3 regions of the Lactobacillus sp. UMNPBX19 genome follow, and region 1 is predicted to be linked to each of the others. Evidence: predicted binding sites of a transcription regulator. Region 1 holds the regulator's gene; each other region holds the start of a gene.
What was found. The regulator NrdR, encoded in region 1, represses ribonucleotide reductase genes. The targets are predictions, from matches to a motif close to ACACNATATATNGTGT.

Region 1 (4,293 bases):
ATGCAAGAAGCATTCAAGTCAGGCTATGATATTCATGCCCACACTGCAATGAAGATTTTCCACTTGGACTCACCTGATGAAGTAACGCCATTAATGCGTAGACATGCTAAAGCTGTTAATTTTGGTATCGTTTATGGTATTTCAGACTATGGCTTATCTAAAAACTTAGGTATTAGTCGTAAGCAGGCTAAGACGTTTATTGAAAATTACTTTGAACAATATCCTCAAATTAAAAATTATATGGATGACGCAATTAAAAAGGCTCGTGAGAATGGCTATGCAGAAACAATTATGCATAGAAGACGGTATTTACCAGATATTCATTCAAAGAACTTTAATGTCAGAAGTTTTGCGGAAAGAACTGCAATTAATTCTCCAATTCAAGGATCAGCAGCTGATATTATTAAGATTGCCATGATTAATATGCAGAAAAAACTTGATGAACTACATTTAAAGACTAAAATGGTTTTACAAGTACACGATGAATTGATTTTTGATGTGCCAAAAGATGAGTTAGATACAATTAAGAAAATTGTTCCAGAAGTTATGCAGTCAGCTGTCAAATTAGATGTTCCACTAATTGCTGATTCTAATTGGGGTCATAATTGGTACGATGCAAAATAAACAGTAAGTAGGTGATACGATGCCCGAAATGCCAGAAGTAGAGACAGTTAGAAGAACTCTAATTCCTTTAGTTAAAGGAAAAACAATTGCTAAAATTATTATTTGGTATCCAAAGATTATAGTTAATGATCCAGATGAATTCGTTAAAAAATTAACGAATAAAAAAATTTTAAAAATTGATCGTTATGGCAAGTATTTACTATTTAGATTCAATGACGGCTTGACGATGGTTTCGCATTTGCGAATGGAAGGAAAATATCATTTAGTAACTCCTGATCAGCCTAAAGGAAAGCACGAGCATGTGGAATTTGTTTTTACTGATGGAACTGCTCTGCGCTATGATGATGTACGTAAATTCGGAAGAATGCATCTAGTAGAAACCGGTACAGAAAAACAGACAACTGGAATTCGGCACCTTGGCCCTGAACCAAATACTGAAGAGTTTAGTGTGGATTACTTTATTAATGCTCTAAGTCGAAAGAAGAAAAATATTAAGAATACTCTTTTAGATCAAACAGTAGTTTGTGGTTTAGGAAATATTTATGTTGATGAAGTATTGTGGCAGAGTAAAATTCATCCCTTAAGTAGTGCGAAGTCAATTCCTGCTGACAAGATAGTAGATTTATATCACAATATAAATCATACGATTACTGTTGCAACTAAAGAGCGTGGTACTACGGTACATACTTATTTGGATGCTAATGGTGATATAGGTGGTTATCAAAATATGCTCCAAGTTTACGGTCATGCGGGTGAAGAGTGTAATAATTGCGGCACTATTCTAGAGAAAATTAAAGTAAATGGACGCGGAACTACTTTCTGTCCGCATTGTCAGGTGCTATACAAATGACATATTTTTTAGGTTTAACTGGTGGAATTGCTAGTGGCAAAAGTACAGCTGATGAATTTTTTAAAAAGAAAAAAATTCCAATTATTGATTCAGACTTGATTGCTCATAAAATAATGGAAATTGGGCAAAATGGCTATAAAGCAGTAGTAGATTATTTTGGTACCGATATTCTTAATGATGATCAAACGATCAATCGTCGTAAGTTAGGTGGAATAGTTTTTAACGATAAAGCTAAGTTGAAAAAACTTAATGAATTAACACATCCACTTGTCCACCAAGAAATTAAACAACAAATGGCACAATATCGTGCAAATCAAGAAAATTTAGTTGTAATTGATGTGCCCTTATTATTTGAATCTAGCTTTGAAAGTTTATGTAACGGTGTTTTGGTTATTTCTATTTCACCAGAATTACAGATTGAACGTTTAATGAAACGAAATGACTTCACTAAAAAAGAAGCTATAGTTAGAATAAATAATCAAATGCCGTTAAGTGAAAAAGAAAAAAGGGCTACCTATGTAGTGGCTAATACTGGTACAATAGGTGACTTAGAGAAAAAATTATCTGATTTATTACAAGAGATAGGCAGGTAAAAAAATGGAATGTCCAAACTGTCATAAAAATGCTTCAAGAGTAATTGATTCTCGTCCAAGTGATGAAAATAGAGCAATTAGAAGACGTAGAGAATGTGAAAATTGTGGTTTTCGTTTTACAACTTTTGAAAGAGTAGAACGTTCACCTTTATTAGTAGTTAAAAATGACGGAACCCGTGAAGCATTTAATCGCGATAAAATTTTACATGGGGTAATGATGGCCGCACAAAAGAGACCAATTTCAAGTGAACAACTTGATGCTTTAGTTGACCATGTAGAAAATGAAATTCGTAAGCAGGGCCTTAATGAAATTTCATCAAAAGATATTGGTAACTTAGTAATGAAAGAGTTAGCAAACTTAGATGATGTAGCTTATATTCGCTTTGCAAGTATTTACCGTCAATTTAAAGATGTTTCAGGATTTATGGAAGCCATGGAAGATATGATGGCTAAGCATGATAAGGAGTAGATAGTCAGTGTTTGAAAGTGCTGATCCAAAGCAGCCTTTTTATGTGGCTAATCAAGTAGCTGTTAGTGAAGAAAATATAAGGGTCTTAACTACTCTATTTGAACCCCTTGTAGGAATACAAGGAGTAGGATTATATATAACTTTGACAAAAGAGTTTGATGAAGTTCCGTTTGCCAAAGATTATAAAACTTTGTATCAACTTCAAGACCAGACAAATCTAAAATTAGAAGATTTATTTTCCACCCTACATCATTTAGAAGCAACAGGGTTGATTAAGACTTTTATAGGATCAAATCCAGTTTTAGGAGAAACTTTGATTTTTGAAGTGGAAAAGGTTCCCTCAGCTGGTGAATTTTTTCATACATTTTTGTTATCTAGTTTGTTACTTGAACGGGTTGGAAATGTAACTTTTAATCGCTTAGTAGAAAAATTTACACCGCGCACTTTTATTGGATTAAAGGATGCTAAAGAGGTTACTAGTGGATTTTTTGACGTATTTCATCTAAGTGCTGAGAGTGCAATTGATGCTCCGATGGAAGTTAAAGAAGCAGCAGTTGAAGTTCCTAAAGATAATAAGAGTGAAATAAAGCTAGGAAATGAGCCTGTAAAGATTGATTGGAGCTTTTTAGTCGACTTATTTGCAAGCTATCATATTGACAAAGAAGAAGTTTTAAAGCATCAGGTAGAAATTAAACAAATTATTGATTTTTATCACTTAACGGAACAGGAATTTGTGGAAACTTCTCTAATTACTATGTCGGCAGGTACAGATAAATTAAATATGTATGCAATTCAAAATGCTGTTAACGAAAACTTTGGCCTTAATCGAAATAAGGAAATGGTTAGAAAACAGTTGCAGCAAAAGCCTAAAGATGCCGATAAAACAATTAAGAACTTGTCAACAGAAGATGCAGAGTTGATTCGAGCAGTAGATAGTAAAACTCCCACTGATTACCTATATGAATTAAAAGAAGAAAAGGGTGGTTATGTAACTGCTAATGAAAAGAAAGTTATTTATCGTTTGCAGGATCAGATGGGTTTAACACCGCCTTTAATTAATCTAATAGTTCATACTTGTTTTGAATATGATGCTGTCTTAACTAATAATTTAGCAGATCGAATTGCTAATGATTGGCTTCAAAAGAAAATTACTACACCAACTGAAGCAATTGCATATCTTAAGGAACGTAAGAATAAGCGTAAACGTCCATCTTATCGTACTCAGAAGAAGACCGTCCGCAATACAACTGACTGGTCCGAGTATGAAAAGAAAAATCAGTCTAAAAAAACATCGATGTCTGCGGAAGAAAGAAATCGAATTTTTAGAGAATTTGGTAAAAATGAATAGGAAGTGTTGTACTGGTGGAAGATATTTCTGAAGTAATTACACGAATTATAAAGAAACGCAAATTAGGTGAAGATAGCAAAAAAATTGCTAAAACAGCAATAAAGCATCCAAAAGTTCAAGACTTTCTCGCACAGAATAAAGAAAGATTGAACAAAGAAATTGTCCAGGCATCCCTTCCTACAATTTTCAACTATGTTGAACAAATTGAGTCACCTAATCCAGTGATGGAGGGATATACACCTAAACTTTTTCTTAATGGAAAAGTAATTGATATTACCTATGTCCCTACTGAAGCAAGACTGAATTCAGAAGCTAAAAAGCGCGCAGAAAATAGAATTGAACTGATTGATCTACCTGCTAAGCTTCGTCATGTTGAATTAGCAAATGTTGATGCAACTCCTGAACGTGA
Region 2 (4,293 bases), on a different contig from region 1:
TCAACATCTAATTTTAAAAATAATTTATATTCCATAAATATATATTATGCCAACTTTATATATAAAATACTGCATATAAACATTGCAAGCCCTTTCGTTAGTGGGTATAATCAAGTTGAAGAGACGTAGATTTATGAGGTGAAATAAAATGGCAGAACCTAAATGGTTACAAGACTTAAAAGAAGAAGATTATATTAAAGAGGATTTTGATGCTACTGGTAAATCACGCTACACAGTCGAAGGTGTAGATAAAAATGATCCAGATTGGTTAAATAAAGCTGCTAAAAAAGTACATGCAGCTGAAGGCGATGATTATGTAAAGCTTGATGCAGGTCTTCTTACTGTTAACCAAATTAATTGGATGCTTCGTCGTGCATTTGGTGAATTAACTTATGTAGATGATAATAATCAATTCTTGTGGTATAACAGACCAACTGATCCAAATAAGAAAATGCTCGCTAAACGTACGCCAGATCAAGTTGGTGATACAATGGGCGCTGTTCATCCAGATATTCGTAATGTTATTCCTGAAGCCAAGAAAGTTATTTATGCTTTAAGAAACAAGATAGATGGCCATGATGAAGTGAAGATGCCCGTGCCTAATGGCAATCGCCATAAGTTGATTCTCCATGACTACAAGCGAATTGAAGATGACGAAGGAAATTACGTGGGAACTTATGAATGGGTACAAGATATTTATCCATTTGTGAAGTACTTCTGTGAAACTACTGGTCAAAAGCTAGTAGATGATCCGGATGCTACAACGGGTGCAACTTATAAGAGAGATGAAGTTGATACTGCAACTGGTGCATCTAAGCATGAAGAGCATGTGGAAAAGAAGCAAGAAGAAACTGATACAAGTTCCGGTGCTTCAGAGTATTAATTGAATAGAAGTTAAAAATAAAAATGCCGTTAAATCTTGGTAGTAGTGAACCTTGATTTAGCGGTATTTTTGTTTTGATCAATATAGAGAAATTGAATTATATAAAAATATTATTATTCTACTTATTCTTTTCTTGCAATAAGTCACGAATTTGGCGAAGATATATTTCTTCGTTAGTTGGTGCAGGATCTTCTTCAACTTCTTTTTTAGGTGTAATTTTGTTAACTAACTTAATTAAGAAGAAGACAACTAGAGCAATAATTAAGAAGTTAATAACAGCATTTAAGAAGCTACCGTATTTAAATGTAGCTTCACCAATAGTGAATTTTAAGTTGGAAAGGTCAATTTTTCCAATAAATAATCCAATTAGAGGATTAATTAAATTTTTGACTAAAGAATTTACAATTGCTGTAAAAGCAGCCCCGATAATAACCCCGACAGCTAAATCCATCATGTTACCCCGAGAAATAAATTCTTTGAATTCTTTAACCATGGTTGATCTCCTTTCAAAAAAATACTTATTAATTAAAAATTATATCAAAAGTAGAAATGGTAACGCTAGAAAAAATGTTAGAAAGCAATCTAACGTTTTTTAAGATAATTAATTATGCTTTTTTCTGTTAACTTTATCGCTAATAAGTCCAAGTAGAGAGGCTGCAGTAGCAAAGGCTAAACCGAGAATACTTATATCCGTTGTTTTTGTACCAGTTTGAGGTAAAATCTTTTTCTTTTGAACTGATACATTCTTAGTGTTTTGACGGCTCACTTTAGAATAAGGTAAAAAACGACTGAAAAAGTAAACATAAAAATAAAAAATACGTGGCTTATTGAATCATAAAGACAAAAAAATATATAAAAAGTTAGTTGAAGATAATCATCAAGATGAAGAAAGCGCTATCCAAATTTTAAATGACACCTACCCGCATATTTAACGAAAATTGTAAACTCTTGTTTTAAATTTATTAACTACTATACTAGATACAGATGCTTTTTTGATAAAAATGCGGATAAGGCACAATATATTGTGTGACCTAATATAAAGAAAGAGGAGTTAATACATGGACAATTCCACATCATTACAGGAAGATCGTAAAGAAAGAAAGGATAACTACTTCGTTTGGCTTTTTAAGCAATTACACGGTTGGCCAGTTCAAAATTATATGCTTTGGTTCTTTGCTTTTGGCTTCCAATTAGCTATTTTGATTCAAAACAAGATTACTACTTTAACAGTAATTACTTTCATTGGTACATTGCTTGGGACTTTATGTGTTTTAGCTATTAATGCAACGAAAGCAATTAATGGATGGTTAGGATTAATCTCAGCAGCTTGTTTCATTTATGCAGGACTAGCTGCTAAGAATTATCTTTCAATTTTTGAACAAATTGCCTATATTTTAACTTTAGACTTACCAGTTATTATTTCAGTTAGATCTTGGAATGATGATACTAAGAACCACTTACGTAAGTTTGGTACTAAAGAATGGATTGTTGCTATTGTTGGTACATTAGTTGTTTACGCTGTATCTGGCTACTTGATCGGTAAATTTACTAATGATCCACGTCCTTGGATCGATGCTATTAGTTTTGCGATTTCGTTAACTGCTGGTATTATTTGTTTCTTACGATACAACAACCAATATTTCTGGTGGACTGCCAGCGGAATTTTTCAACTAATTCTTTGGGGCATTACTTATGCACAGGGAGATGCAACTTTAGCAATGGCTGTTAACTCCTTAATTTATGTTGTTAATGACGTTTTAGCCTTTACTGTTTCACCATGGTTCAATATGGGAAGAAAACGTGAAGGATTAAAGTCTATTAAAGACTAACAATAATCAAAATAAGTTAAAATTAGCATGTCGAGTTCGACATGCTTTTTTATTTGTGAGGTATCAGATATGAATGAAAATTGGACTGAAAATTATAGAAATGCTGCACAAGGTAATGACTATGTAAGGTTAAACGCGGGACTAATGAAAGTAAAAGACCTCGATAATTATCTTTCTTCGTTTCCCAGCAGCTTGCTCAGTTTTAATAAGACTGGAGAATTTACATATTATAAACAATTGCCAGGGATGAATTACAATCCGCCAGAACTTGGAGAAAATATTACGGCTCTTGGTCAAACCGAGAACGAAAAGAAGCAATTAACAGAAATATTCCACAAGTTAAGCACGGGGGAAGAAAAAGAATTGCACTTTGTGGATCAAACTAATACTCAAAAACGATTTATGGTAGACACATATCGGGCTATTTTTGATAAAGACCATCAGTTTGCTGGAATTAATGAAACGGTTCAAGATATTTATCCACTTGTGGAATACTACTTAAAAGAAACCGGACAAAAATTGGTTGATGATCCCAATAATCCTAAAGGGGACATTTATCGTAAAAATCAGAAAATTGATGCAGAGAGTGGAGCCTCGGAACTATAGTTAATTGACAGAAAAATATTTTTTCTTAAAATATAATTAAAAATAGTTTGGGGGATAGTAAAAATGCCTGAAATCGATCAAAAATATATTCAAGATAAATTTATAGAATACTGTAAAGTAAATACCCGATCAGACGAACAAAGTACAACTGTACCGACAACTGTGGGACAAGTTGACTTGTTGAAAATTATTGAGAAAGAATTAGAAAAATTAGGCTTGGAAGAGATTTCTTTTTCAGAAGAAGATTCATATTTAGTAGGAAAACTAAAAAAGACAACTAAGAAAGAAGTAACTCCAATTGGTTTTGTAGCACATGTAGATACGGCTGATTTTAATGCAGAAAATATTAAGCCATTAATACATCAAAACTATGATGGAAAGGATATTTTTTTAAAAGAAGGACGTGTCTTATCCACAAGTGAATTTCCTAGTTTAAAAAAACATTTAGGTGAAACTTTGATTACCGCTGATGGCACTACATTACTTGGTGCAGATGATAAGGCGGGAATTGCTGGATTACTAGGAATGCTTAAATCTTTAAAAGAAAATCCTGATCTTGAACATGGAGATATTTGGGTTGCTTTTGGTCCAGATGAAGAAATTGGTAAAGGTGCTGCTCGTTTTAATGTGGAACGTTTTCCTGTGGAATTTGCTTATACATTAGATAATGGTGATCCAGGAGATATTGCCTTTGAGACCTTCAATGCTGCCGCTGCTACAATTGATTTTTATGGAACAGTAGTTCATCCTGGGGAGGCGTACGGACTTATGGTCAATGCTGCATTGATGGCTAGTGAATTTATTCAGGCTTTACCAGCAAGTGAGGTGCCTGAAAATAGTAAAGATTTTGATGGCTATTTGATGGTTTTATCTAATAATGGCAATGTCGATCATGCACAAATTCAACTGATTATTCGAGATTTTGATACTGATGGTTTTGAGCAAAAGAAAAAGTTAATCACAAGTACAGTGGAT
Region 3 (4,293 bases), on a different contig from region 1:
CGTAGTTTCTAACCACGGAGGCCGTGAAGTTGATGGTGCTCCTGCTACAATTGATGTTTTGCCTGAAATCGCAAAGGCTGTGAAGAGTTGTGATCACCCCGTTCCAATTATTCTTGATGGTGGCGTTCGTCGCGGATCACATGTCTTTAAGGCATTAGCATTAGGTGCAGACTTAGTCGGTATTGGCCGTCCATTCTTATATGGCTTAGCACTTGGTGGTGCACAAGGTGTTCAATCAGTTATTGAGCAATTAAATAAGGAATTGTTAATTGATATGCAATTAACTGGTTGTAAGACAATTGAAGATATTAAACATGCAAAAATTGATCATGTTGATTACACTGCTGATTGGGGAATTTCTTCAACGAGTAAGAGTGTGATGAAGCCATATCCTGTTACTAAAGAAAATCAATTAACAGGTGAAGCGGCAGATGCAGTAAGCGGCGCTTCAAGACATTAGTTTAATGATGTGAATATATGAAAAAACTGCGGTCCAGTATAGATCGCAGTTTTGCTTTATTTAACTAAATTAGGTTTCCAGTCGTCTTCAAGTTTACCCATTTCTTTGAGCTTAGCCACAATTTGATTTAGGACTTCTTGACGATCTTCTTCACTTGCCATGAAATCAAGTTTATCACCGTCAATAGTCATTTTTGGTGAATAGTCATACTTCTCATACCAAGGTTTGTAATAACGAAGTAGACGCTTGTAGTAATCTTCTAGAGTTGGATCGTAACTTAATTGTTCATAGTTACGACCGCGTTTTTGAATTCTCTTGAGCATTGTATCGTATGAGACATCGATATGAACAAGGAGATCAGGATTCTTCTTAGGCATCCGATCTAGTTCACTCATCATATTGTGCAAGAGCTCATAGTAAGTGTCGACTTCTTCTGGAGTAGCACGCCCAATATCTGCATTCATTTGGAAGAAAAGAGCATCCTCGTAGATAGAACGGTCAAGTACATTATTATCATCAGTTAAGGCTGACTTAATACTTTGAAAACGAGTATTTAAGAAATAAACTTGCAGTAAAAAGGCATATTTTTTAGGGTTTTCATAGAATAATGGCAAAACAGGATTGTCATCTACACTTTCATAAAAGGGATTAGTACCCAAATATTTAGATAAGATACCTGTTAGACTGGATTTTCCGGCTCCAATGGGCCCGCTTAATACAATAACTGTCATCACGTTCCTTCTATTCGTTAACTAGTTCAAATTACCTATATCAATAAGTTTCTGATCGATTGTGCTGATAACTTTCTTTCGTGCATCTTCATTGGCAACAAAGTCGTATTTATCACCATCAATCATCATCTTAGGGGATGCATTATATTTTTCGTACCAAGGCTCATAATATGATAAAAGGCGAGCATAGTAATCTTTTAAACTTGGATCGGTTGACAATTGTTCAAACTTACGACCACGTTTTTGAATTCGGTGAAGCATAGTATCAAGAGAAACATGAATGTAAATTAAAAGATCTGGTTTTTTACTTGGATTACCAGGTGCTTGCTCCATCATATTCTCAAGTAAACTATCATAAATCTTGAATTCCGTAGGATCAGCAATACCACTGTCAACATTCATTTTGAAAAATAGGGCATCTTCATAAATGGAACGATCGGACACGCTGTTATGATCGCGAATAGCTTGGTTAATTTGAGCCAAACGATGGTTTAAAAGATAAGTGTTTAAAAGAAAAGTATAGTGAGCCATATCTTTATAATAAAGTGGCAAAATTGGATTGTTATCTACACCCTCATAAAAGGCTTGAGTGCCTAAATGTTCGGCAAGAAGACTGGTTAAACTGGATTTTCCGGCTCCAATGGGCCCGCTCAATACAATAACTGTCATCACGTTCTTTCTACAATATATAGTTTGCTTTAATAGTGTAATTCAATATCTGGTAGGTAGGCAAGCTATTTTTAAAAAAAGAATTAGGTGAAAAAGTCAAGAGTAGATCTGAAAAAATATAGATTAAGGAGAAAAGAATGCTACTAATTTCATTCAATCAAATAAAAAACGAACTAATCTAAAAAGATTAATTCGTTCAAGTAAACGGTCTGACTAATGAGGATTAGTTTCTATATTTTGGATCAAGTTTTGCGGCAGCAACTTCATCACAAATAACTGTTACATCTGGGTGATCTTGTAAGATAGATGCTGGCACTTCTTCAGTAACAGGGCCTTCAACTAAGGCTTTAACTGCATCTTGTTTTGATTCGCCAAATGCAAGTAAAACAATCTTCTTACTTTGCATAATGGATTTAATTCCCATACAAATGGCTTGACGAGGAACTTCATCTTCGTTATCAAAGAAACGTGAATTAGCTTTAATAGTACTCTCAGTTAATTGAACTTTATGAGTTAAACTGCCAAATGGAGTGCCTGGTTCGTTAAAAGCGATATGGCCATTTCTACCGATACCGAGGATTTGGATATCAATAGGATTAGCAGCAATAATGTCGTTATAACGATCAACTTCTTCATCGATATCCTTGGCCATTCCATTTGGAATATAAGAATGCTTAAATGGCTTCTTATCAAATAAGTGCTTTTGCATGAAGTAGTGATAACTTTGATCATTATCTGGATTTAAGCCATAGTATTCATCTAAGTTGATACTAGTCATATCAGAGAAGTCTAGGTTACTGTCACACATATCGTCATACATTGGGATTGGGGAAGAACCAGTTGCTAAGCCTAAAACTTTATCGCCATCTTCCATTCCCTTTTTAATAATTTCAAATGCCTTAGTGCCGCCTTCAATATTATCTTTAGTTACGATGATTTTCATAATATATACCTCCTCATTCATTGGTCTAGTCCATTATAAAATATAAAATTGGTCTAGTCAAATTAAACCGCTAACATTTTTAATTTTATTTTTTTCTGCGGTAAAATTTAGGTGAGGTGAGAAGAGATGGAGAAGAGTTTTCAGGAAAGTAATTTATCAGGTTTAGGTATGGGAACTTGGGGAATCGGCGAATACGCTTCAAAGAAAAAAGATGAACTTGCTGCCCTTCGCTATGGCTTAGATCATGGAATTAAAGTAATAGATACTGCGGAAATGTATGGTGAAGGAAAAAGTGAAAAGCTAATTGGCGAGGCAATTAGAGGATATGACCGAAGAAAAATCTTTTTAATTTCGAAATTTTATCCATATCATGCTTCTCCAGAATTAGAGCGGCAAAGCTTAGAAAAAAGCTTAAAAAGATTAGGAACTGATTATTTAGATTTATATTTACTCCACTGGCGGGGAGACAAGCGTTTATCTGAAACGGTTCGGGGACTTAAAGAATTACAAAAAGAAGGACTAATTCGTCATTGGGGTGTGTCAAATTTTGATGTGGCTGATTTAGAAGAACTATTTAGCGTTCCTGGCGGAAAAGACTGTTTTGCTAATGAAGATCTATATAATCTCTCTGAGCGAGGGGTAGAGTACGACGTCTTACCTTGGCAAGAAAAGAACGGCGTTGGCTTTATCGGATATTCTCCATTTAATTCAGGTAAGGGTGATTCAATCAGAATTACTAATAATCTTAAGATTGTTGCTCGCGCTCACCATGTAACGCCCCATCAAGTGATGCTCGCTTGGACTTTGAGAAATGGAAATATTTTATCTATTCCAAAAGCAGGCAATGTTAAACACATGAAAGAAAATATTGCTGCTAAGAATATTAAATTGACTCCCGATGAAATAAAACTAATTGATAATGACTTTCCGCAGCCGACTGAAAAAAAGCCACTTGCGATGATATAAGGGTGAAATGAAAGAAAATTATTTAAAAGTAACTGAAAAAGCTCTACCTGCGTAAAGGTAGAGCTTTTTACGTATTACAAATGAGTTAGAACTGTTTTATCTATATGCAGTATAAGCAAAGTAAGCTGCTTGGATAAGAGCTAAAACGGCAATTCCAAAGCGAATAACTTTAACGGGAATATGACGCATGATGCGAGGACCGAAATAACTCCCAATTAAGGCACCAATAGCCAATGGAATGGCGGAATCCCAATAAATTTTTGCAATAAACATATAGATGATTAGGGCAACTAAGTTTGAAAGAGCCCCAATTATATTTTTCATAGCATTAACTGTTAAAAAATCGTCATCACTAATGGCGTTCAAGATAACGAGCATTAAAACGCCACTTGCTGCTCCAAAATATCCCGCATAGATACCAGTAATCACTAGGCAAAGTAAAGATATAATCTGAAGAAGCCGGTTATTACCATCTTTTTCCAGATGAATTTCCCCACTGAATAAAATCATTAGACCAGAAAAAG

Region 2: pnuC (nicotinamide riboside transporter PnuC) is a predicted target of NrdR. The motif match lies at 1,896-1,911, and genes of this name have one in related genera.
Region 3: CP370_RS05425 (deoxynucleoside kinase) is a predicted target of NrdR. The motif match lies at 1,871-1,886, and genes of this name have one in related genera.

The regions. Positions count from the first base shown of each region.
Region 1 covers NZ_PCYR01000016.1:5,537-9,829, reverse strand. The annotation lists gene polA (DNA polymerase I) at 1-624, shown strand, start outside; gene mutM (DNA-formamidopyrimidine glycosylase) at 644-1,474, shown strand; gene coaE (dephospho-CoA kinase) at 1,471-2,067, shown strand; gene nrdR (transcriptional regulator NrdR) at 2,072-2,536, shown strand; gene CP370_RS05875 (DnaD domain protein) at 2,544-3,884, shown strand; gene dnaI (primosomal protein DnaI) at 3,899-4,293, shown strand, end outside.
Region 2 covers NZ_PCYR01000013.1:16,281-20,573, forward strand. The annotation lists gene CP370_RS05205 (PAS domain-containing protein) at 149-883, shown strand; gene mscL (large-conductance mechanosensitive channel protein MscL) at 1,002-1,376, opposite strand; gene CP370_RS05215 (LPXTG cell wall anchor domain-containing protein) at 1,485-1,649, opposite strand; gene pnuC (nicotinamide riboside transporter PnuC) at 1,942-2,712, shown strand; gene CP370_RS05225 (PAS domain-containing protein) at 2,782-3,318, shown strand; gene pepT (peptidase T) at 3,382-4,293, shown strand, end outside.
Region 3 covers NZ_PCYR01000014.1:7,292-11,584, forward strand. The annotation lists gene CP370_RS05415 (alpha-hydroxy-acid oxidizing protein) at 1-460, shown strand, start outside; gene CP370_RS05420 (deoxynucleoside kinase) at 517-1,191, opposite strand; gene CP370_RS05425 (deoxynucleoside kinase) at 1,213-1,863, opposite strand; gene nagB (glucosamine-6-phosphate deaminase) at 2,084-2,803, opposite strand; gene CP370_RS05435 (aldo/keto reductase) at 2,930-3,769, shown strand; partial or broken gene CP370_RS05440 (sulfite exporter TauE/SafE family protein) at 3,866-4,293, opposite strand, start outside.